Regions from separate parts of the Streptomyces sp. NPDC030165 genome, predicted to be linked through region 2. Evidence: riboswitches for the same ligand, from Rfam matches in the RefSeq annotation. Region 2 holds a riboswitch; each other region holds the start of a gene.

Region 1 (7,199 bases), on a different contig from region 2:
CGTTCCGCTGCGGCCTGGCCGGTGCGCCGCTTTCCGGCACCGGAGCCGTCCTGGACGATGAAGCCGGTCTCGCCGGGCCGGACGTAGTGCAGGTGCTGCCGCGCCTGCTGCCGTACGTACTCCGGGTCCTGCCAGCGGGCCTTCTCGTCGCGCAGTTCGTCGGCGCGCCGCGCGGCCTGCTCCGCCTGGCGGCGCTGGTCGGCGATCTCGGAGCGCTGGGAGATGTACTGCCGGGTGGGGTACGCGAGGGCGACGACCAGGGAGCACAGCACCAGCGCGAGCAGCGCCGCGCGGCCGGTCAGGCGGCCCCGCCGGGGGCGGCCGGAACGCTGGACGCGGGCGGCGGCCTGTTCGCCGAGCGCCTTGAGCCGGGTCGCGGTGGAGAACCGTTCCGCGGACACCTCGCCTCCCCTTCGTCACCGGGCCGGGCCGGCGCGGCCCGCAGCACGTACGTCCCCGGCAACGGTACGGGACCGCCGCCGGGGACGTAGGTATTCACGGCTTCCGGGGCCTTTCGCGGCCCCGGGGATCAGCCCTTGCCGGGCTTGTCAGTCCGCGAAGCGGAACCGCGGGAAGGCGGAGCGGCCCGCGTAGACCGCCGCGTCGTCGAGAATCTCCTCGATGCGCAGCAGCTGGTTGTACTTGGCGACGCGCTCGGAGCGGGCCGGGGCGCCGGTCTTGATCTGACCGCAGTTGGTGGCGACGGCCAGGTCGGCGATGGTGACGTCCTCGGTCTCGCCGGAGCGGTGCGACATCATGCACTTGAAGCCGTTGCGCTGGGCCAGCTCGACGGCGTCCAGGGTCTCGGTCAGCGAGCCGATCTGGTTGACCTTGACCAGCAGGGCGTTGGCCGAGTTCTCCTCGATGCCGCGGGCCAGGCGCTCCGGGTTGGTGACGAACAGGTCGTCACCGACCAGCTGCACCTTGGCGCCCAGGCGCTCGGTGATGACGTTCCAGCCGGCCCAGTCGTCCTCGAACAGCGGGTCCTCGATGGAGACCAGCGGGTAGGCGGCGACGAGCTCCTCGTAGTACGAGGTCATCTGCTCGGCGGTGCGCTGCTGGCCCTCGAATTCGTAGACGCCGTCCTTGTAGAACTCGGAGGCGGCGACGTCGAGCGCGAGCGCGATGTCCTGGCCGGGGGTGTAACCGGCTTCCTTGATCGCTTCGAGGATCAGGTCCAGGGCCTCGCGGTTGGAGCCCAGGTTCGGGGCGAAGCCGCCCTCGTCGCCCAGGCCGGTGGCCAGGCCCTTGTTCTTCAGGACCTTCTTGAGAGTGTGGTAGACCTCGGCACCCCAGCGCAGGGCCTCGGAGAAGGACTCCGCGCCGATCGGGGCGATCATGAACTCCTGGATGTCCACGTTGGAGTCGGCGTGCGAGCCGCCGTTCAGGATGTTCATCATCGGGACCGGCAGCACGTGGGCGTTGGGGCCGCCCAGGTAGCGGAACAGCGGCAGGTCGCTGGCCTCGGAGGCGGCGTGCGCGACGGCCAGGGAGACGCCGAGGATGGCGTTGGCGCCGAGCGAGCCCTTGTTGTCGGTGGCGTCCAGGTCGAACATGGCCTGGTCGATCAGGCGCTGCTCGGTGGCGTCGTAGCCGACCAGCTCCGGGCCGATCTGCTCGATGACCGCGAGGACGGCCTTCTCCACGCCCTTGCCCAGGTAGCGCGCCGGGTCACCGTCGCGCAGCTCGATGGCCTCGAAGGCGCCGGTCGAGGCGCCGGACGGGACGGCGGCACGGCCGGTGCTGCCGTCGTCGAGGCCGACCTCGACCTCGACCGTGGGATTGCCTCGCGAGTCGAGAATCTCGCGAGCTACGACGACGTCGATGGACGGCACGTTGTCTCCTTCATGGGTGTCTGGAGTTCTGCAGCACGAGCCTAACGGCCTCGGGGGGTTCCGCTCGCCGCCAGCCCGGCCCTTGGGCTGAATACACCCGCAAAGCCCCTGTTCAGGGGAGGTATGGGCGCAATGTTCGCTGAACGGGGAAGTCGGCGGACGGGGCGGGTACGGCCGGGCGGGCCCGGCGGACGGGGCGGCCCGGCCCCCGGGGCCGGGCGGGGGAAATGGAGAAGCCCCGCCGCGGCGCGTGCGGGGGACAGGCGCCGTGGCGGGGCGGTCTCACGGGAAGAGCGGATTCCCGGGTCGAGCGGCCCCCGGGGTGCCGTGCGGCCCGTACGTACCGCCGTACGTACGGAGCGCCACGGTCACCCGGGGTCCCTCAGGGCTTCAGCCGGCTCAGACGGCCAGCTTCTGGCCCGGGAAGATCAGGTTGGGGTTGCCGCCGATGACGGACTTGTTGTTCGCGTAGACCGACTTCCAGTTCTTGCCGTGGGAAGCGGCGATCTTGGCGAGGGTGTCACCGGACTTGACGGTGTAGTTGCCCTCGGGGTTCGACTTCGGCGTCGACTTGTGGGTCGGGGCCGGGGTCTTGCGGGCCAGCTCCTCGCCCTGCTTGCGGGCCTCGGAGCGCGAGGTGCCCTGCGGGGCGGAGTAGGAGCGCTTGGACTTGTAGGACTTGTGCGAGCTGCCCTGCGACGAGCCGCCGTCGGCCTTGGCGTTCGCGTTGCCCTGGCCGAGGTGGCCGCCGGCGCAGGTCCAGGCGCCCGGGCCCTGGATGGCGAGCAGGCGCTCGGCCGCGGCGATCTGCTGGCTCTTGCTGGCCTGGTCGGCGCGCGGGGCGTACTGGGTACCGCCGGCGGCGGCCCAGCTGGAGTTCGAGAACTGCAGGCCGCCGTAGTAGCCGTTGCCGGTGTTGATCGACCAGTTGCCACCGGACTCGCACTGGGCGACGGCGTCCCAGTTGTTGCCCGCGGCGGAGGCGGAGGTGGCGCCCATCAGCGGGACGGCCACGGCGGCACCGGCGACGCCCGCCAGGGTGGCGACGCGGACGGCCTTGGAGGGACGACGGTGCTTGCCCTTGGAGTTCAGCATGGTTGTTCCTCACCGACGCCTGCGAGGTGAGCTGTCGGGTTCGGGCCATGTGAGTTGCCCGGCCGTGTGTGCTTCACACATGGCTTCACCCCAAGCCGGTCGGGACCCGCTTCCGCGGGCGGGGCCGGCACTTACCTTGGGTCCCCCGCTCCTGCCTTCGGCGCTCTCGCGTCGAGTGACCTCCGACCACCGGCAGGATTCGGCGTGTGATCGAAGGGCCCGCTTTGGCGAGCGATGAAGACGGTAAACACGAACACCCCGCTGGTTCAAACCCCTACATCTGAGGCCAGTTGACCCCCAGACATCACAGGATCATCACATTTCCGCAGGTCGTCGCAGGTTTGGAAACAACGGACGGGACGGTCACCACGCCCCCGAACGAGATCCATGTCTCACTTTCGCCAAAGCGGGCAAACCACCGCGAACTATCCCTGTTCAGGAGCCAGGTCAAGGCGCTGACCAGGGTGGATAAGGTCCGGATCGCCCCCGATGACACCTTTGTTGGCCGCGTAGAGCGCCGGCCAGCCCCCGGAGACCCCGCGGTCCTCCGCGATGGCTGACAGGTTGTCACCGGGCCGCACGGTGTAGTCACCTGGCGACCCCGGGTCCGTACGGTGCGCGTCGCCGCCCCGCGAGGGGCGTTCCCCGCCGGACCGGCCCGCGTCACCGGAGCCTGAACCGGTACCCGTACCCGTACCTGCGTCCGTGCCCGTACCTGCGCCCGCTCCGGGCTCCTCCTCGGGCTGCCCGCGGTGCTTGCCCTGTGACGGGGGCGCGGTGGGGCCCGTGGAGGCGCCGTCGCCCGGGGTGCCCGGGTCGGCCGGGTGCGACGGGTCTTCCGTACGCCCCGCACCGGACGGCTCCGGCGTGCGGGACGGCTCCGGCGTCCCGGCCGGGCCGGTGGACGACGGCTCCGGCTCCGGAGTGCGCGCACCGCCGGGCTCCGGGGTCCCGGACGGCCCGGACGGTTTGGAGGAGGGCGGCGGGGTGGCGGGAGAGGAGGGGGACGGCGAGGAGAACTCCGGGGTCGGCGTCGCCGTGCTGCCCGGGTCGACGTCCGGCCCGCTGCCGCCCTGCTTGAGCCCCGCGTTCACCGCGCAGCTCGGCCACGTGTCGGGGCCGCGCGCGGCGAGGATCGACTCGGCGACGGCTATCTGCTGCGAGCGGCTGGCCAGATCGGGGCGCGAGGCGTACGCCGGGCCGCCGTAGCGGTCCCACATCTCCTGGGTCAGCTGGAGCCCGCCGTAGAAGCCGTTGCCGCTGTTGGCGCTCCACATCCCGCTGCTCTCGCACTGCGCGACGCGGTCCCAGGTGGCCGCGTCGGCGGCGTCGGCGCTGCTCGCGGCGAGCAGCGGCATGGCGAGGGCGCCGCCGGCGACTCCCGCCGTGACGAAGATGGCCGGAGCCTGACGGGGGCGTCGGTGACGGCCGTTCCCGGAGCGCATGCGGTTGCCTTTCGAGCGGCGGTTGAGTTGTCGTCGAGAGGCCGGAACCGTCGGCTGCGTGGCCCTTGCGCCTGCCGCGCCGCCCGCCCCGGCCTTTCAGACGGATGAAAGTAGCGGGGCCACCCGCTCGTCACAAGCCGGTGTAGCGGAGATCACGCGCAGGTCACGGCCTGACGTGACGTCACTTCCGTACGGGCGCGAGGCCCCGTGTGTACGGTCGGTACACCGCTTCCGTACGGGCGCGGCGTCACTTCCGTACGGGCGTGAACTCCACCGGCAGCGCCCGCAGCCCCCGCATGATCAGCCCGCCGCGCCACCGCAGGTCGTCCGGTTCCGCGCCCAGCCGCAGGTCCGGCAGCCGGGTCAGCAGGGTGGCGATCGCGGTCTGCCCTTCGAGGCGGGCCAGCGGCGCGCCCAGGCAGTAGTGGATGCCGTGGCCGTAGCCGAGGTGCTGGTTGTCGCGGCGGGACAGGTCCAGGACGTCGGGGCCGGGGAAGCGCTCCGGGTCCCGGTCGGCGGCGGCCAGCACGACCAGGACCGGGTCGCCCTCGGCGATCCGCTGCCCGCCGATGGTGAGGTCCTGGGTGGCGAAGCGCCAGGTGGCCAGCTCGACCGGGCCGTCGTAGCGCAGCAGCTCCTCCACGCCGGTGGCGAGCAGCTCCGTGTCCCCGGCGGCGGCCGCCTTCTGGAGCTGTTCCCGCTGGGCGGGGTGGCGCAGCAGCTGGTAGACGCCGTTGCCGATGAGGTTGACGGTGGTCTCGAAGCCCGCGAAGAGCAGGATGAAGGCCATCGCTGCGGCCTCGTTCTCGGTCAGGTGCTCGCCGTGGTCGGAGGCGCGGATCAGGCCGGAGATCAGGTCGTCGGCGCCCTCGTCGCCGAGGGTCTCGCGCTTGCGGTGGATCAGCTCGGCGAGATAGCCGCGCATCTTCTTCACCGACCGGGCGACGCCGCCGCGCGGCCCCTGGCCGTGCCGGATCATCATCCCGGCCCAGTCCCGGAAGTCGTCCTGGTCCTCGCGCGGGACGCCGAGCAGGTCGCAGATGGCGTGGATGGGCAGCGGGAAGGCGAACTCGTGGATCAGGTCGGCCTCGCCGCGCTCCGCGAAGGAGTCGATGAACGCGTCGGTCAGTTCCTGTACGCGCGGCGCGAACCGGGCGATGCGGCGCGGGGTGAACGCCTTGGAGACCAGCCGGCGCAGCCGCGTGTGGTCCGGCGGGTCGATGTTGAGCAGGTGCGTCATCAGGTTCGCGCCGCGCTCGCCGGGGATGCCGACCTTGCCCTTGCCGTGCGCGGCCTCGCTGTGGTGCACCGGGTTCTTCGACAGCCGGGTGTCGGCGAGCGCCTGCCGGGCGTCCGCGTACCGGGTCACCAGCCAGGCCTCGACGCCGCTGGGCAGCCGCGTACGGTGCACCGGCGCGTGCTCGCGCAGCCAGGCGTAGGCCGGGTACGGGTCGGAGGCGAACTCCCACGTGAACAGCTCGGGGCAGGGCGGGACGGCCGTCGGGCCGCGGCCGGTCACGGGGCAGGCGGGCCCGGCCCCTGAAGGGTCGGCGGGCCGCTCGTCGGAGGGGAAGGGGGTCTGCGGTCGCACCCCTCGACGTTAACCGCTGCCGAAGGACCCGCTGTGCCCGTCCTGCCAGCGCTTGCGCTCCCGGTCCTGGTCGTCGCCGTGGCGGGTGGGGGCGTTGCCGTAATCGGACAGTTCGTGCGGGGTCAGCCGGTGGTCGCCGCCGCGCGGCACCTCGTTCGGGTCGCGCAGTTCGCTCTCGTACCCGGTCGGGTCCTTGGGCGGGGTCGGCTGGGTCTCCGGCTCGGGCGGGTCGGGCTCCCGGTCCCGGCGGCGCCTGCCGTAGACCACGGCGAGGATCAGTCCCGCGACGATGACGATCCCGGCGATCAGCGGACCGGTGCCGACGACCATGTCCCGCGTGAGGTCCACGGCCTGCTGGACGGCGGTGCCGTCCTGGGCCGGTGTGGTCGAAGCGATCGTTGCTGTCATTCGCTCCGGGTACCCGGGTCGGCGGGGACGATGCGCGGGCGGGCCCCGGCACCGGCCCGAAGGCCGGGTACGGAGGTGAAAGCGCAGGTCAACGGCGGGAAGCGGGGCTCATGCCCCTCGGGTGGCGGGGCCCGGGTCCGGCTCGGAGGGGTGCACGCCCAGCGCGTCCAGGAAGGCCGCGGCCGCCGGGGAAGGGCCCCGCGCGCTCCAGATGACGCGTTCGGCCCGGGCGGGGGCGTCGGGGACGCGTACCACGCTCAGCCCGGTCAGTTCGGTGGCGAACGCCTGCGGCACCATGCCGATGCCGAGCCCGGCCCGTACCAGCTTGGCCAGGAACTCCACGGTGGTCACCTCGAAGGCCACCTCGGTCGTCAGGCCCGCCGCCCGGAACGCGTCGTCCCGCTGGCGGCGCGCCGCCGACCCGGCCGTGAAGTCCACGAAGGTCTCCTCGGCCAGCCGCCGCAGGTCCGTCCACTCCCGGCCCGCCAGCGGGTGGTCCGGCGCCACGACGGCCACCAGCTCCCCGTGGGCCAGCGTCCGTTCCCGTACGCCCTGGCTGCGGGCGCCCGGCACCAGCCCGATGAAGGCGACGTCCAGCGTGCCCTGCCGGACCTGCTCGACCAGCTGCTCGCTCATCTCCATGCGCAGGCTGATGCGTACCTGCGGGTAGCGGGCGCGGTAGGCGCCCAGCTCGCGGGCCAGGTCGACGGCCGCGACGGTGGAGATGGCTCCGATGGCCAGCCGGCCGCGGACCTCGCCGGCCGCCGCCTCCACCTCGGCCCGGGCCCGCTCGGCCGCTTCCAGCGCCTGCCGGGCGACCGGCAC
Region 2 (7,199 bases):
CCCCCGGGGCGGGCCGGGGCGCCGTGGGAGGGCGGCGGGGCGTTGTGGGACGGCTGCGAGGCGTCGTCGTAGGACTGCGAGGTGCGGTGTGGCGGCTGCGGACCTCCGCCGTACGGCTGTGAGCCGTCGTCGTACGGCCGCGGGGCGTCACCGGACGGCGGCGGGGCCGCCAGCGAGTCGGCGAGGGCGTCCATGGCGAGGTGCACGACGGTGACCGGCTTGGCGGGCGCGGCGGACGATGTCGCTTCGCGCAGCGCGGCGGCGAGGTCGGCGCCCTCGCCCGGGGATGCCACACCCTCCTCCCCCACCCAGGGGATGGCCGTGACGACGACGGCGTCGCACAGCCCGTTGGCCAAAGCCGCGGCCAGCGCCGTACGGAAGTCCTCCGGGGTGGCCGCGGCGGCGAGGACGTGCGGCCGCAGCGGGCGCAGCCCCTCGGTCAGGCAGGCGTCGTACGTCAGCAGGGCGAGGGACTCGGAATTGCCGAGGATGGCGACGCGCGGGCCGTTCGGCAGCGGCTGGGATGCGAGCAGCAGGCCGGCGTCGATCAGCTCGGTGACCGTGTCGACCCGGATCACGCCGGCCTGGCGCATCAGGGCGGAGACCGTGCTGTCGGGGATGCGGACCGTGGGGACGGTGTGGCCGAGCGGCGCGGTGCCGGTGTGGCGGGCGCCCTTGGCGACGACGACGGGCTTGACGGCGGCCGTACGGCGGGCGAGCCGCATGAACTTGCGCGGGTCGCCGATGGACTCCAGGTACAGGATCGCGACGTCGGTGGCCGGGTCGTCGTACCAGTACTGGAGGAGGTCGTTGCCGGAGAGGTCGGCGCGGTTGCCGGCCGACAGGAAGGTGGAGATGCCGGCGATCGAGCCGTCCCCGGGGCCGCGCCGGTGCAGGCCGCTGAGCAGGGCGATGCCGATCGCGCCGGACTGCGTGAACAGGCCGATGCGCCCGGCGCCGGGCATCTGCGGAGCGAGGGAGGCGTTCAAGCGGACGTCCGGCGCGGTGTTGATCAGGCCGAAGGCGTTCGGTCCGATGAGCCGCATGCCGTACGAGCGGGCCTGGCGCAGCAGGGCGCGCTGCCGCTCCCGCCCTTCGGGGCCGGACTCGGCGTACCCGGAGGAGAGGATCACCAGGCCGCGCACGCCGTGCGCACCGCAGTCGCGGACCACGTCGGGGACCTGGGCGGCGGGGACGGCGAGCACCGCGAGGTCCACCGGCTCGGGGATCTCGGGCACCGAGCGGTGGCCGGGCACGCCCTCCGGGTCGAGGCGGGTGCCGCCCTCGGGGAAGGCGTGGTTGACCGCGTACACCTGGCCCGGATAGCCGGAGTCGAGGAGGTTGCGCAGGACGGAGCGGCCGACGCCGCCGGGGGCGCGGCCGGCGCCGATGACGGCGATCGAGCCGGGCGCCAGCAGGCGCTGCACGGAGCGGGCCTCGGCGCGCTGCTCGCGGCCGCGCATGACGGCCATGGACTGCTCGGTGGGCTCCAGGTCGAACTCCAGACGCACCACGCCGTCTTCGAAAGTGCGCTGCTGGGTGTACCCGGCGTCCGTGAAGACTTTGATCATCTTGGTATTGGCGGGCAGCACCTCGGCCGCGAACCGGCGGATGCCGCGCTCCCGGGCGACCGCTGCGACGTGCTCCAGGAGCGCGGAGGCCACCCCGCGGCCCTGGTGGGCGTCCTGGACGAGGAAGGCGACCTCGGCCTGGTCGGCGCCGGGCTCCTTGGCCGGGCGGCCGCGGTCGTCGATGCGGTCGTAGCGGACCGTGGCGATGAACTCGCCGCCCACGGTGGCGGCCAGGCCGACCCGGTCGACGTAGTCGTGGTGGGTGAAGCGGTGCACGTCGCGGTCGGACAGGCGCGGGTAGGGCGCGAAGAAGCGGTAGTACTTCGACTCGTCCGAGACCTGTTCGTAGAACGAGATCAGGCGCTGGGCGTCGTCGGGGGTGATGGGGCGGATGCGCGCGGTGCCGCCGTCGCGCAGCACGACATCGGCTTCCCAGTGGGCCGGGTAGACGCTGTCCGACGGGCTCTGCATGGGGGACAGCGTACGGTCCGCCACCGACAACCGGCTCGGTGTGCACGGCCGTGGGAGGCCGGGCAGGCTGGGACGTGGCGATGGACGTGGCGACGGGTCCCGGATGACGGACGGTCCGGCCGTGCGCCCGTGACCTGCCGGTAGCGTGCCGACGACCCGCGACGGGCACCGCCGCGGGCTGCCGGAGCACTCCCGGCGACATGAGACACTGGTCTAGACAACCTCAACGACTTGAAGGGCAACACCATGGCTGAGCGCCGCGTCAATGTCGGTTGGGCCGAGGGTCTGCACGCCCGCCCCGCCTCGATCTTCGTCCGTGCGGCCACCGCCGCCGGGGTTCCCGTGACGATCGCCAAGGCCGACGGCAACCCGGTCAACGCGGCCTCCATGCTGGCCGTGCTGGGCCTGGGCGCCCAGGGTGGCGAGGAGATCGTGCTGGCCTCCGACGCCGAGGGCGCCGACGCCGCGCTCGACCGCCTCGCGAAGCTGGTCGCCGAGGGCCTTGAGGAGCTCCCGGAGACCGTCTGAACCGCTGAGCGGGTCACAGTGTTCGCGGCTCCGCCGCGGTAGCCGGGGTTCCGGCTACCGGGCGGGGCCGTTCTTCGTCGGCCGTCGCGTACGCCCTGACAGGGCGGAGGCTGCACCGCCACAGGATGGAGACCGCACCGCCGCGCCACGCAGCTTTCCCGCACGTGTCGCGCAGCTTCACCGACCGCGCCGCCCGCGCGAAATCGGGCAGGCCCGGCCGGAGAATTCCGTACGCCACAACGCGGGGACGCACAATTCCCGGGCCACTCCCCGCTAATTCCGGGCCGCTTTCCCACCCGCCCCATTTTGGAGGTCCGGGAGAGACCGCATACCGCTTGTATACGGCCCCCCTGTTAATTCCGCTCGCGCGCCGTGTTTACGGTCTGTTTCGGATTCCTCACGGCCGGCCCGGGAACCACGGGGCGCAGCCGGTACGCCGGGCGCGAGCGCTCGATGTGCGCCGCCATCAGCGCGCGGGCCCGCTCGGCGTCCCCGCGGCTCACCGCGTCCAGCACCGCCCCGTGCTCCTCCCAGGAGCGCTCGTCGCGGGCCGGGAGGTCGACCGCGTACATCCAGTCGATCTTGCGCCGCAGCTGGGTGAGGAGCGCTGCCATGCTGGCGCTGCCGGCCGCCTGGGCGAGCGTCTCGTGGAACCAGCCGTCGAGTTGGCGCAGCTCGGCGCGGTGGCCGTGCCGGGCGCGCTCACGGCCCAGCCGTACGACGCCGCGCAGCACCTTGAGGTGCGCCGCGGTGCGGCGGGCGGCGGCCCGCGCGGCGCCCAGCGGCTCCAGCAGCCCCCGCATGTCCAGGACGTCGGCCGCCTCGCGCTCGGTCGGCTCGGCCACGCAGGCGCCCGCGTGGTGCCGGATGGTCACGAAGCCCTCGGACTGCAGCGTACGCAGCGCCTCGCGCACGGGAACGCGGGAGACGCCGTAACGGCCGGCCAGCAGCTCCTCGATCAGCCGGCTGCCCGGCGGGAGAACGCCGGATACGATCTCGTCGCGGATCGCCGTGCACACCACATGCGCGGAAATGGGGCCTCGCATCGCCTGTGCCTCCGCCGTAATCCCGTGGGAACATCCGGAAATGCCACCGGGCGGCGGCATTCGACGTGACTCTATTCGACGGTAAGGCGTTGTCCGGTGGCCACGGCGAATTCATGGATATATTTTGGCCAGGAACGCGCGGGGCGGCATACGGGCAGGACCGTCCGCCGGGACCGGGCCCGGATTCGCGGACCCGCACACGCAGACGCCCCGGCCACGCGGGCCGGGGCGCCGTACGGGGGACGGGTGTGCGTCAGACGTTCACGCCGTGCGAGCGCAGGTAGGCGACCGGGTCGATGTCCGAGCCGTACTCCGCGGAGGTACGGGCCTCGAAGTGCAGGTGCGGCCCGGTGGTGTTGCCGGTGTTGCCCGACAGGGCGATCTGCTGGCCCGGGGTGACGGTCTGGCCGACCGAGACGCTGATGGACGACAGGTGGCCGTACTGGGTGTAGGTGCCGTCGTTCATCTTGATGACGACGTTGTTGCCGTACGCGCCGCCCCAGCCTGCCTCGACGACGGTGCCCGAGCCGACGGCGTGGACGGTGGTCCCGGAGGCGGCGTGGAAGTCGACGCCGGTGTGGCTGCCGGAGGACCACAGACCGCTGGAGGCCTTGTAGCTGGTGGACACGTAGGAGCCGTCGACGGGGGCGACGTACATCAGCAGGCGCTTGCGCTCGGCCTCGCGGGCGGCGCGCTCCTTGGCCTCGCGCTCCTTCTTCGCCTCGGCCTCGGCCTGGCGCTTGGCCTCCTCGGCCTGCTTGCGCGCCTCGGCCTCGGCCCTGGCCTGCGCGGCGGCGGCCTCGGCGGCCTCCTGCTGCGCGTCGGCCTGTGCCTCGATCTGCTCGGCGAGCTCGTCACCGAGGACGACGGCCTGGTGGAGGCCGGTGTCGTGGGTGCTCGCGTCGTCCGGGTTGCCGGCCGCCAGTGCCGGGGAGGCGACGGAGGCGATGACGCCGGACGCGGCGAGCGTGGCTATGCCGGCGAGGTTACGGGTCGTCCGCGCGCTGCGGCTCGGACCACGGTGCTTCCCGGTGGCACGGGTGAACGCCATGAGCTGGCTGTGTCCTTTCCTTCCCTCTCGCCTACCGGGTTAGCTGACGGGTTCGGAGCAGGAAGGTCTCCTACGGACGCCTCCGGGAAGGCGTCCGATTCACCCCAAGGAACGGGCCCCTCCCGCGTCGAAGTCGGCGACAGGAGGGTGGGTCCCCGGCTCCCCTGGCTCGCGCCGTACGGGGACTCGGCGATGACTGTCCGTGCCGCGGTTGCGGCGGTCATCCGCAGACAGCCGGATCGACGCTAAACGGGGCAACTTTCGATCGGCAAACAGAACCCCGGTTTTGTGCCGTACGCCACACGGGCACCGCGCAACCACCCACAACAATTGGGACATAAAGAAGACCCAGTGGCGCCTGCGCGCCACTGGATCCCTTATGTGACCGCTCGTCACTCACGCGGGTCACAGCACGCGGGTCACAGGCCGTCGGGCCGCGGGACGGCCGCCGACGGCCGCCCCGCGCCCGGTGAAGTCCCGTCAGCCCTTGACGACCGTCACCTCGCCGATGCCGAGCGCCTTGACGGGCTCCTCGATCTCGGCGGCGTCGCCCACCAGGACCGTCACCAGCCGGTCGCCCGGGAAGGCGTTGACGACCGCGGCGGTCGCCTCGACCGTGCCGGTGCGCGCCAGCCGCTCGTACAGCCGGGCCTGGTAGTCGTCCGGGAGCTGCTGCTCGACCTGGTCGGCGAGGGTGCCCGCGACGGCCGCCGCGGTCTCGTACTTCAGCGGCGCGACCCCGACCAGGTTCTGTACGGCCACGTCGCGCTCGGCGTCGGTCAGGCCCTCCGCCGCGAGGGTGCGCAGCACCTTCCAGAGGTCCTCCAGCGCCGGACCGGTGGAGGCGGTGTCCACCGAACCGCTGATGGCGAGCATCGCGGCACCGTCGCCGTCGGCCGAGGAACGCAGCACCTGCCCGAAGGACCGCACCCCGTAGGTGTAGCCCTTCTCCTCGCGCAGCACCCGGTCCAGACGGGAGGTGAGGGTGCCGCCCAGGCAGTACGTGCCGAGCACCTGGGCGGGCCAGACACGGTCGTGCCGGTCGGCGCCGATCCGGCCGATCAGCAGCTGGGTCTGTACGGCGCCGGGGCGGTCGACGATCACGACGCGGCCGGTGTCGTCGGCGGTGATCGGGCTGGCCTTCACCGGTTCGGCGGGCGAGCCCGTCCAGGCGCCCAGGGTCTTGGCGAGGGCCGCGTCCAGGTCGATGCCGGTGAAGTCGCCGACGATGACGGCGGTGGCCGTGGCGGGGCGCACATGCGCCTCGTAGAAGGCACGTACGGCCGCCGCGTCGATACGGGAGACGGTCTCCTCGGTGCCCTGGCGCGGCCGCGACATCCGGGAGTCGGCCGGGAACAGCTCCTTCGAGAGGGCCATCGCGGCACGGCGCGCCGGGTTGGCGAGCTCGTGCGGGATCTCGTCGAGGCGGTTGCGCACCAGGCGCTCCACCTCGCTGTCGGGGAAGGCCGGGGCGCGCAGGGCGTCGGCCAGCAGGCCGAGCGCCTTGTCCAGCCGGGAGGCCGGGACCTCCAGGGAGACGCGGACGCCGGGGTGGTCGGCGTGCGAGTCCAGGGTGGCGCCGCAGCGCTCCAGCTCGGCGGCGAACTCCTCGGCGTCGTGCTTGTCGGTGCCCTCGGACAGGGCACGCGCCATGATCGTGGCGACCCCGTCCAGACCCACGGGCTCGGCCTCCAGGGGCGCGACGATGTCGATCTCGACGGCGACCACCTGCTGGCCGGGGCGGTGGCTGCGCAGGACCGTCAGGCCGTTGGGCAGCTGCCCGCGCTCGGGGGCCGGGAAGGCCCACGGCCTGGGGTCGCCGCCGGACGGCTGCGGGTGGAAGGTCATCGGGGTGCTGACGGCGTCGCTCACTGGGCCGCCTCCTCGTCGTTGTCCTCGGCGGCGGTCGGCTCGTACACGAGGACCGCGCGGTTGTCGGGGCGCAGCCGGGCCTGGGCGACCTCCTGCACCTCCTGCGGGGTGATGTCCAGGACGCGCTGCACGGCGGTCAGGGCGAGCTGCGGGTCGCCGAACAGGGCCGCGAACCGGCACAGTTCGTCGGCGCGGCCGGCGGCCGTGGCGAGCCGGTCCAGCCACTCGCGCTCCAGCTGGGCCTGCGCGCGCTCCATCTCCTCCGGGGTGGGCCCCTCGGCGGCGAAACGGGCCAGCTCCTCGTCGACGGCGCTCTCGATGGCGGGCACCTCGACGCCGCCGGAGGTCTTCACGTCCAGCCACCCGAGCGAGGGCGCGCCGGCCAGGCGCAGCAAGCCGAAGCCCGCCGCCACGGCCGTGCGGTCGCGGCGCACCAGCCGGTTGTACAGGCGCGAGGACTCGCCGCCGCCGAGCACCGTCAGCGCCAGGTCGGCCGCGTCGGCCTCACGGGTGCCGTCCTGCGGGAGGCGGTAGGCGGCCATCAGCGCGCGGGAGGGGACGTCCTCCTCGACGATCTCGCGCAGCTCCTTGCCGATGACGTCCGGCAGGGAGCCGTCGCGCGGCGGCTGCTTGCCCTCGTGGCCGGGGATGGAGCCGAAG
Region 3 (7,199 bases), on a different contig from region 2:
GTCCGGCCTGTCCGGATCATCCGGTCCGGACGGCTCATCCGACCTTCGCGAAACGGCTGTCGGTCAGCCCGTCGACGAAGGACTGCCAGGCCGATGTGGTGAACAGCAGGGCCGGTCCCGCGGTGTTCTTCGAGTCGCGCACCGCGAGCAGGCCGGAGCTGATGCGCGCCGTCTCGACGCAGTTGTTCATGCCGGTGCTGCGGCTGCTGCGCCGCCACCGCGCACCGTGCAGCGCGGCGCGGACGGGATCGTGCCCAGGCAGGAGTGACATGGATGCCTCCTCAGGTGCCGGCGCCGGCCCACGAGGCGGCGGCGATCCGGGCGATGAATTGCGCTGACTTCTCGCATGAGAGGGCGCGCCCCCGCAGCGTGTCGAACGCATCGCTGTACGCCCTGAGGTCTGTCTTCTGCTCCAAGTAGAGGCTACTCGTCAAATGGTCGAGAACAACCACATCCAAGTCAGAAGTGAGCGGAAATGAGAAGATAACGAAAGGACCGGTGATGCCGATGTGCACACCGGAAGCGAAGGGCAGCACCTGTAGTCGCACATGCGGCAATTGCCCCACGTCCAGAATGTGCCGCAACTGCGCCGCCATGACGCCGGGCCGACCGACCTCCCGGCGGAGCACCGCTTCGTCCAGCACCGCGCACAACTCCAGCGGCCGCTCGCCCCGCAGCACCTCCTGGCGGGCGATACGCACCTCCACCAGTTCCTCGACCTGCTTCGACGGCAGGTCCGACAGCGTGGCGCGGGTCACCGCCCGCGCGTAGTCCGGCGTCTGCAGCAGCCCCGGCACCACCGTCGTCTCCAGTGTGCGCGCCCGGGACGCCTCGTACTCCAGGCTGATGAAGTCCCGGTACTCCGGCGGCAGCAGGTCGCGGTACGTGTGCCACCAGCCGTGCCGCCCACTGCCGCCGCCCTGCGGGCCGTCACCGCACAGCGCCGCCAGCAGCGCGCGCAGTTCCGCGTCGCGCACGCCGTACGCGTCCAGCAGCAGTTCCACATCGGCCGGCCGGACGCCGCTGCGCCCGGTCTCGATGCGGCTGACCTTGGACTGGTGCCATCCGACCAGGCGGGCCGCCTCACCGCTGGTGAATCCGGCCAGCGTCCGCTGGCGCCGTAATTCCGCTCCGAGCTTGCGGCGGCGCACCGCGGGCCCGTACCGCATACCCGTCCTCCCTTTCCTTCCACGGGGTGCGCCGCGGGTGCGCCCGTCCCCTGATGGCCGGTTCCGGTCCGTCAGTGTGCCGCGCAAATACGTTCTCGCGTAGCAGAGTTCACCGCTTCGGGCGACAGATATATGCACTTCTTGGTGGATGACGCGCCACAGCCGCAGCATGAGTGGCAGGCTGACGCACAGCAGCAGTCCGAGGCCGGAGCCGAAGGGGCCGGAAAGGGCCCGGGAGGCCGGATGCGATGGCGGCTTCCTTCGGCGGCGGGCCGGAGTAGAGCCTCGGGTGGGAAAGGGACGGCGTCGCGATGGCAGACCATCAGGAATCCTCACTCACTCTGCCCAGCGCACCGGCATCGGTCGCGGAGGCCCGCAGGTACGTCACGGGCGTACTGGCCGAATGGGGCCTTCCGGACGGGACGGAGACGGCCGACACCGTACGGCTGATCGTCTCCGAACTCGCCACCAACGCCGTGCAGCACACATTCGGCCGGTCACCGGCGTTCACCGTCGACGTCCGGCTGGACCGCGACGAACGGCTGCGGATCGGCGTCACCGACGACCATCCGCGCTGGCCGAAACGGCTGCCGGCCGCCGTGCAGCAGGACAACGGGCGGGGCATGGTGATCATCCGTTTCCTCACCGCCGAGTCCGGCGGGCAGGTGACGGTCGAGCCCACCGCGTCCGGGGGCAAGACCGTCTGGATCAGCCTGCCGTGGAAGCTGTTCCTGCCGTAGCGGGTCGTTCGGGCGAAGCGGTTCTCGAAGGGCCGGTCGCGGAAAGGGCGGTCCCGGAAGGAGGCGGTTCGGACAGGGCAGGCCACGTCAGCGGCAGGATTCCGGGCTCCGGGAGGCCCGCTCAGGGCTTGGTGAGGAAGCGCGGCTTGCGGCGGCGGCCCGTACTGCACGCGCAGCCCGCACCACTGTCCCGTACCTGCCGGTAGGTGGGACTGGTCTCGCGGCCGCAGCGGGAACAGCGGCACGGCCACGGCTCGTACGCGCCGGGACAGGGGACCAGAGGCGTCAGCCCGGCGGCGTACATGACGCGTTCGGCGACGGTGGCCGGACCGGGTGCGCCCACCGGGGCGGCCGGGGCGCCCGTAGGGGCCACGGGGCTCGCGGGGGCCACCGGGCCCACAGGCACGGAAGCCGCAGGCAGTACGGGAGTGGCCGAGCCCCCGGAGTCTGCCCGGTCCCCAGGAACCGCCGGCCCCCCGGCAACGGCCGGTCCCGCAGGAGCCACCGAACCCCCGCCTGTCCCGGTACCAAGGTCCCCCGGATGCCACTGATGCAGGCAGGAGGCGCACCACCACAACAGTTCACCGGCGCCGTAGACCCCCTCGTCCTCCCACAGCACGTCCGTGCTGCCGCAGGCCGGGCAGGGGGTGGCGGGGGAGCGGCGGCGCAGAAGTCCGCGCAGGTTCACGAGTCGGTCCTGGTGTGCGTGTGCTGGGGCAGGTGTCCGTGCATGGGTCTCCTCACGTGCTAAGGAGACTCCATCGGTTCACCGTCGCCAAAGCAAGGACGACCAGGTCACAAAAGATTTCGACGGCACGATGCCCCGTGCGGGCCCCGGGAAGACCGCACGCACGGTGCCGGGCGCTCAGGACGACGAGTCGCGCGCGGACGGCTTGATGTGCCCGTTCAGATACCCCAGTACGCGGGGCAGCAGCGCCCACAGCCCGGCGCACGTCACCAGCGTCACCGAGCCCGCCACCACTCCCGCCCCGCGCCCCAGTACGACGTCGACGACCAGCAGTACGGCACCGGCCAGCGCCAGCGCGAGCACCGCCATACCGGCCGCGGTCAGCCGCGCGGAAACCTCCACGATCAGCCCCTTCGCGCGCCGCCGGAACAGCACCCGGTGCACCGCGGCAGGCGCGGTGAGCAGCAGCGTCGCCAGTACGGCCAGCAGCAACGTGCCCACGTAGAAACCGCGTTGCGTGGTGTCCAGGGACACGAAGCGCGGGGTGAACGCCAGCGTCAGCAGGAAGGCGAACAGGATCTGCACGCCGGTCTGCAGGACGCGCAGTTCCTGGAGCAGTTCGCCGAAGTTGCGGTCGTAACGCTCCAGAGGCGTCTCGTTGCGGTCCGCGCACGCGGTGTGGTGGGCGGAACCGGGTGACTGGTGCGGCTCGGGTGCATCGGTGATTCCCGGCAGTTCGGAGTGTCCGGGCAGTTCATTCCGGTCGTCGTCGGTGATGGGGGCCATTGCGTGCGGGTATCCGCCGATGCGTTGATCACTCCTCGGACGCGCGCGGGTGCGGGAGTCCGCACCCGCGTACGCACGGGAGGACCGGCGCGATCGGCGGATCACCACACCGGCGGACCGGGCGGTCAGCGCACCCGCCCGTACGAAACGCTGCGCGACCAGATGCGTTCCAGGCGCACCACGGAGCCGGGTTTGGGCGCGTGCCAGATCTTGCCGTTCCCCGCGTAGATGCCCACGTGGTAGATGCCGCGGCGGGAGTGGAAGAAGACCAGGTCGCCGAGGCGGCGCGAGGACGCGGACAGGTGCCGGGTGCGGTTGTACTGGGCCGCCGCGGTACGGGGCAGCCGCTTCCCGGCGCGTTTGAACGAGTACAGCGTCAGTCCTGAGCAGTCGAAACGGTAGGGCCCGCTGGCTCCGTACTTGTAGGGCGCCCCCTTCTTGGAGGCGGCGATCCGCAGTGCTGAGGCCGAGGTCGACGCGGCTTGGGCGTCCTCGGTGGCTCCTGGTACGACCAGTGTTCCGCCGGCTGTGGCGAGGGCGATGAAGGAGATCACTCCGGCTCGCGCCAGCAGGGGGGAAGTGGTGGTACGCGCGGTCATGCGCAACCCTTCGTCAGCCGCCTGCGAAGGAGTACCTGTCGGGTTCGGGCAGGCGAAGATGCCCGGTCGCCGTAACGACTTCACCCCAAGGGGCCGTCCGGCCGTGGTGGCCGGCGGTCCCGTCGTGCTCGGGTCCTCCGCTCCTGCCGGTCCAGGCGCATCGACCAGACATCCGGTACGGCGGCAGGATTGGGCGTCCGTCCGGACCGCCCCACCGCTGTGGCGGGGGCTTGTCGTCGAAGCGATCGTTGCGCACCTCGCGCCCGGATTCCGAGCAGAAACGGTTGTATGTGAGTTTGGTCACGTCTGCGCCGTTCGGGTGGACGGCCGGCGTTCCGTGGGGAATCCGCGACGGGTGAGGACCCGCGCACCAGCCCCGGAACGTGATGTTCCGGTCGAGACGTACATACGTCGCGCAAGCCGTGTGGCGCGGCACGCGGCCTTCCGGCTACGCCGTTGGGGCGAGCCCGATCGGGCTTCGTGTCGGCATACGGGTGGGTCCTTGCGATGCTGTAGCACCTCCTGGCCGCCTCTGTCACCCTCCGTCTGGGGTGTGCCGCGCGGGGCGGGTGGGTTCTTGTGTGCCAGAGGGGTGAGGGGAGGGCGTCCGACCCCCGTCCGGACGCCCTCCCGGCCGCCGTGGCGGCGTCGTGGTGGTCGCGCGCTCGTGACGCGGCCCTCTCCCGTCGGGAGGAGGCGCGGTCTGCCGTATCGGGTCAACTGTGTGGCGGAGGTACGGCGATCAGCCGCGCGCGGCGCTCACCGTCCAGTACGCGCAGGGCCTGCGCCAGCGTCCCCGCGTGCAGTTCGCTCTCGCCGCGGTCGTGCATCAGCGCCAACGCGTCCCGCAGGGCGGTGGACTTGCCGACCAGGGCCTGTGCGGCGCGCAGCCCGCCGTACGTGTCCGTGCCCCGGGCCGGGTTGATGCGGCCCAGCAGGTCCAGGACCGCGAGGTAGCTGTCGATGACCTCGGCCTCGGCGCGCGTCAGCGCGGGCAGTGGCGGCAGTTCGGGTGGCAGCATCCCGGGCTCACCTCGCGCCGGTCGCGGCGGGGCGCTGCTTGCGGCTGCGGGTGAGCCCGTCGATGAGGCCGTACGCCACGGCGGCCTCGGAGTCGAAGACCTTGTCGCGTTCGAGGTCTTCGGAGATCCGCTCGGCGGTCTGGCCGGTGTGCCGTACGAGCAGTTCCTCCAGGAATGCGCGGGTGCGCAGCAGTTCGTCCGCCTGGATCCGGAGATCGTCGGCCTGTCCCTGGACCGGCTCGCTGAACGAGGGCTGGTGGATGAGGACGCGGGCGCCCGGCAGGGCGAGGCGCTTGCCGGGTGTGCCGGCCGCCAGCAGCACCGCCGCCGCCGAGGCGGCCTGGCCCAGGCAGACCGTCTCGATGTCGCAGCCCACGAACTGCATCGTGTCGTAGATCGCGGACATCGCGGTGAACGAGCCGCCGGGGGAGTTGATGTAGAGCGAGATGTCCCGGTCGGGCGCGTCGTGGTCCAGGTGCATGAGCTGGGCGATCACGTCGTTGGCCGTGGTGTCGTCGACCGGGGTGCCGAGGAAGATGATCCGCTCGCTGAGCAGCTTGGAGTACGGGTCCATGGTGCGGGCCCCGTAGGTGGTGCGTTCGGTGAACTCCGGGAGGACGTACCGGGCCTGGGGGCCGTTCATGGGGAGCTCCTCTTCCCTGAGCGTCTGTAAAAAATGTACAGGACGTACGTATGGCTAGATAGGAGCACGGTCCGCTGGAGGAAGGCAATGCCTCTGGTGGGTGAAGTGCCGGACGCTCGCTGACAGCGAAAACCTCATGAGGCGTCAGGGCCATTGCGGACGCGACGGGCTGACTGCCCGTTCGCTCGCGCCTTCAGGGGCGCGTCCGCCTCCGGAGCGCAATGGCCGCTGTACGCCTGTGACCACTGCGAAGGACATCCGATGCCCGACTCGTGCCGCCTCGCGCCCCTGTTGCCCGGAATCGCCGACGACCGCCACGCGCTCCGGGAAGCGCTGCTCCTCCTGGCCTTCCAGCGACTCGTCCAGTACAGCGGCCCGGAGACGGTACGGGTGACCACGGTCGATGCCGCCGCCTGCCGGGACACCGCCACCGTGCTGCACAGCCTGTATCGCACCGCCCTGCTGGGCGCGCCGTGGCCGCTTCCCGGGAGCGACCTCGCCGCCCTGCGCAACTTCGCTGCTGCGCACGTGCAGGCCGTCGCGCGCCGGGACGCGGTGGAAGCGGCGGGCAGTGAACGCGCACTGTGGAGCGTCTTCGTGCACGCCTGCCGCAACCGGCCCCTGTACGACGCCGTCACACAGCTCGCCCGTGGGTGACCGGCAGCGCGCCCTGCACTGTACGGACGAGTACTGGCAGCGCGCGCTGCAAGGCGCAGACGAGCACTGGAGGCGCGCGAGCGGCACGACCGCCCTCTGATCCGGCAGCCGCCGGAGCGGTCGACGAGCGGACCGGTGCGGTGCGCTCCGGCTGTCGTCTCCCCAATGCGTACCGAAGGAGTGCATGGGCGCCGTCGGGGTCATATACCCGTGTGGTGGGGGCGGGGCGAAGGGAGCGGGAGAGTGGGCGACACGGAGAGCGTCCCGCTGCGTGTGATCGTCACCCGGGTCGTCGGCACCGGCGCCGTGCTCGTCGTCGCCGGCCAGCTCAACGACGATTCACAGGTCGTGCTGCGCATGAAGGCCAAGGGCCAGATAGCGCTGCGCCGCGACCATCTGATACTCGACCTCGGCGGCCTGGAACGCTGTGACGTGGGCGGGCTGGGAGCCCTGATCTACGTACGGCGGCAGGCCCTCGCGCAGGGCGGCAGCGTCCGCCTGGTGGGCCTGAGCGGGTCGCCGCTGCGCGTCTTCCTCCGCGCCGGACTGTCCGTGATCTTCCCGCTCTACCACGAGCTGGGCACGGCGAGCGTCAACTGGCCGCCCCGGCAGCCGTCCTGCTGACGCCCGGCCGGGCCCCGTTCGCGCGGTGGCGCGCCGGCGGTGCAACGTTCCGGCCGAAGTCCCCCGCGCGCTCCGGCGCCGGCCCGGCGCACCGCGTGCCGGACCTCCTCTGCCGTCCCACGCGTCCTCGCCCGCGGTCCCGGCGGACAGCACGAGGCGACACCTGACGCGCGCGCCCCTGGCCAAAGGAGCCCTTGCGGAATCCACACGTACGGAAACCACCGTTCCGGCCTGGTCCGCCCGGGTACCCGCCGGGCGGACCCGAGTTGCT

What was found. A riboswitch is a leader RNA that binds a small molecule or an ion and turns the genes downstream of it on or off. The one in region 2 is predicted to bind cyclic di-AMP.
Region 1: linked by a shared signal. The riboswitch ahead of ACZ4Z1_RS03750 (transglycosylase family protein) and the one ahead of ACZ4Z1_RS24440 (M23 family metallopeptidase) in region 2 are both predicted to bind cyclic di-AMP.
Region 3: linked by a shared signal. The riboswitch ahead of ACZ4Z1_RS27440 (C40 family peptidase) and the one ahead of ACZ4Z1_RS24440 (M23 family metallopeptidase) in region 2 are both predicted to bind cyclic di-AMP.

Annotation. Positions count from the first base shown of each region.
Region 1 is NZ_JBVIBD010000002.1:118,474-125,672, forward strand. It holds gene ACZ4Z1_RS03740 (FtsB family cell division protein) at 1-401, opposite strand, end outside; gene eno (phosphopyruvate hydratase) at 549-1,835, opposite strand; gene ACZ4Z1_RS03750 (transglycosylase family protein) at 2,235-2,930, opposite strand; cyclic di-AMP (ydaO/yuaA leader) riboswitch at 2,932-3,103, opposite strand; gene ACZ4Z1_RS03755 (transglycosylase family protein) at 3,356-4,375, opposite strand; gene ACZ4Z1_RS03760 (cytochrome P450 family protein) at 4,623-5,894, opposite strand; gene ACZ4Z1_RS03765 (DUF6479 family protein) at 5,976-6,374, opposite strand; gene ACZ4Z1_RS03770 (LysR family transcriptional regulator) at 6,483-7,199, opposite strand, start outside.
Region 2 is NZ_JBVIBD010000013.1:137,383-144,581, forward strand. It holds gene ACZ4Z1_RS24425 (bifunctional acetate--CoA ligase family protein/GNAT family N-acetyltransferase) at 1-2,042, opposite strand, end outside; gene ACZ4Z1_RS24430 (HPr family phosphocarrier protein) at 2,289-2,570, shown strand; gene ACZ4Z1_RS24435 (GntR family transcriptional regulator) at 2,924-3,616, opposite strand; gene ACZ4Z1_RS24440 (M23 family metallopeptidase) at 3,870-4,667, opposite strand; cyclic di-AMP (ydaO/yuaA leader) riboswitch at 4,681-4,869, opposite strand; gene ACZ4Z1_RS24445 (M16 family metallopeptidase) at 5,148-6,515, opposite strand; gene ACZ4Z1_RS24450 (M16 family metallopeptidase) at 6,536-7,199, opposite strand, start outside.
Region 3 is NZ_JBVIBD010000016.1:32,297-39,495, reverse strand. It holds gene ACZ4Z1_RS27465 (DUF397 domain-containing protein) at 35-271, opposite strand; gene ACZ4Z1_RS27460 (helix-turn-helix domain-containing protein) at 282-1,169, opposite strand; gene ACZ4Z1_RS27455 (ATP-binding protein) at 1,481-1,909, shown strand; gene ACZ4Z1_RS27450 (hypothetical protein) at 2,031-2,300, opposite strand; gene ACZ4Z1_RS27445 (DUF6328 family protein) at 2,775-3,383, opposite strand; gene ACZ4Z1_RS27440 (C40 family peptidase) at 3,509-3,982, opposite strand; cyclic di-AMP (ydaO/yuaA leader) riboswitch at 3,986-4,150, opposite strand; gene ACZ4Z1_RS27435 (hypothetical protein) at 4,699-5,004, opposite strand; gene ACZ4Z1_RS27430 (ATP-dependent Clp protease proteolytic subunit) at 5,012-5,647, opposite strand; gene ACZ4Z1_RS27425 (hypothetical protein) at 5,909-6,304, shown strand; gene ACZ4Z1_RS27420 (STAS domain-containing protein) at 6,548-6,928, shown strand.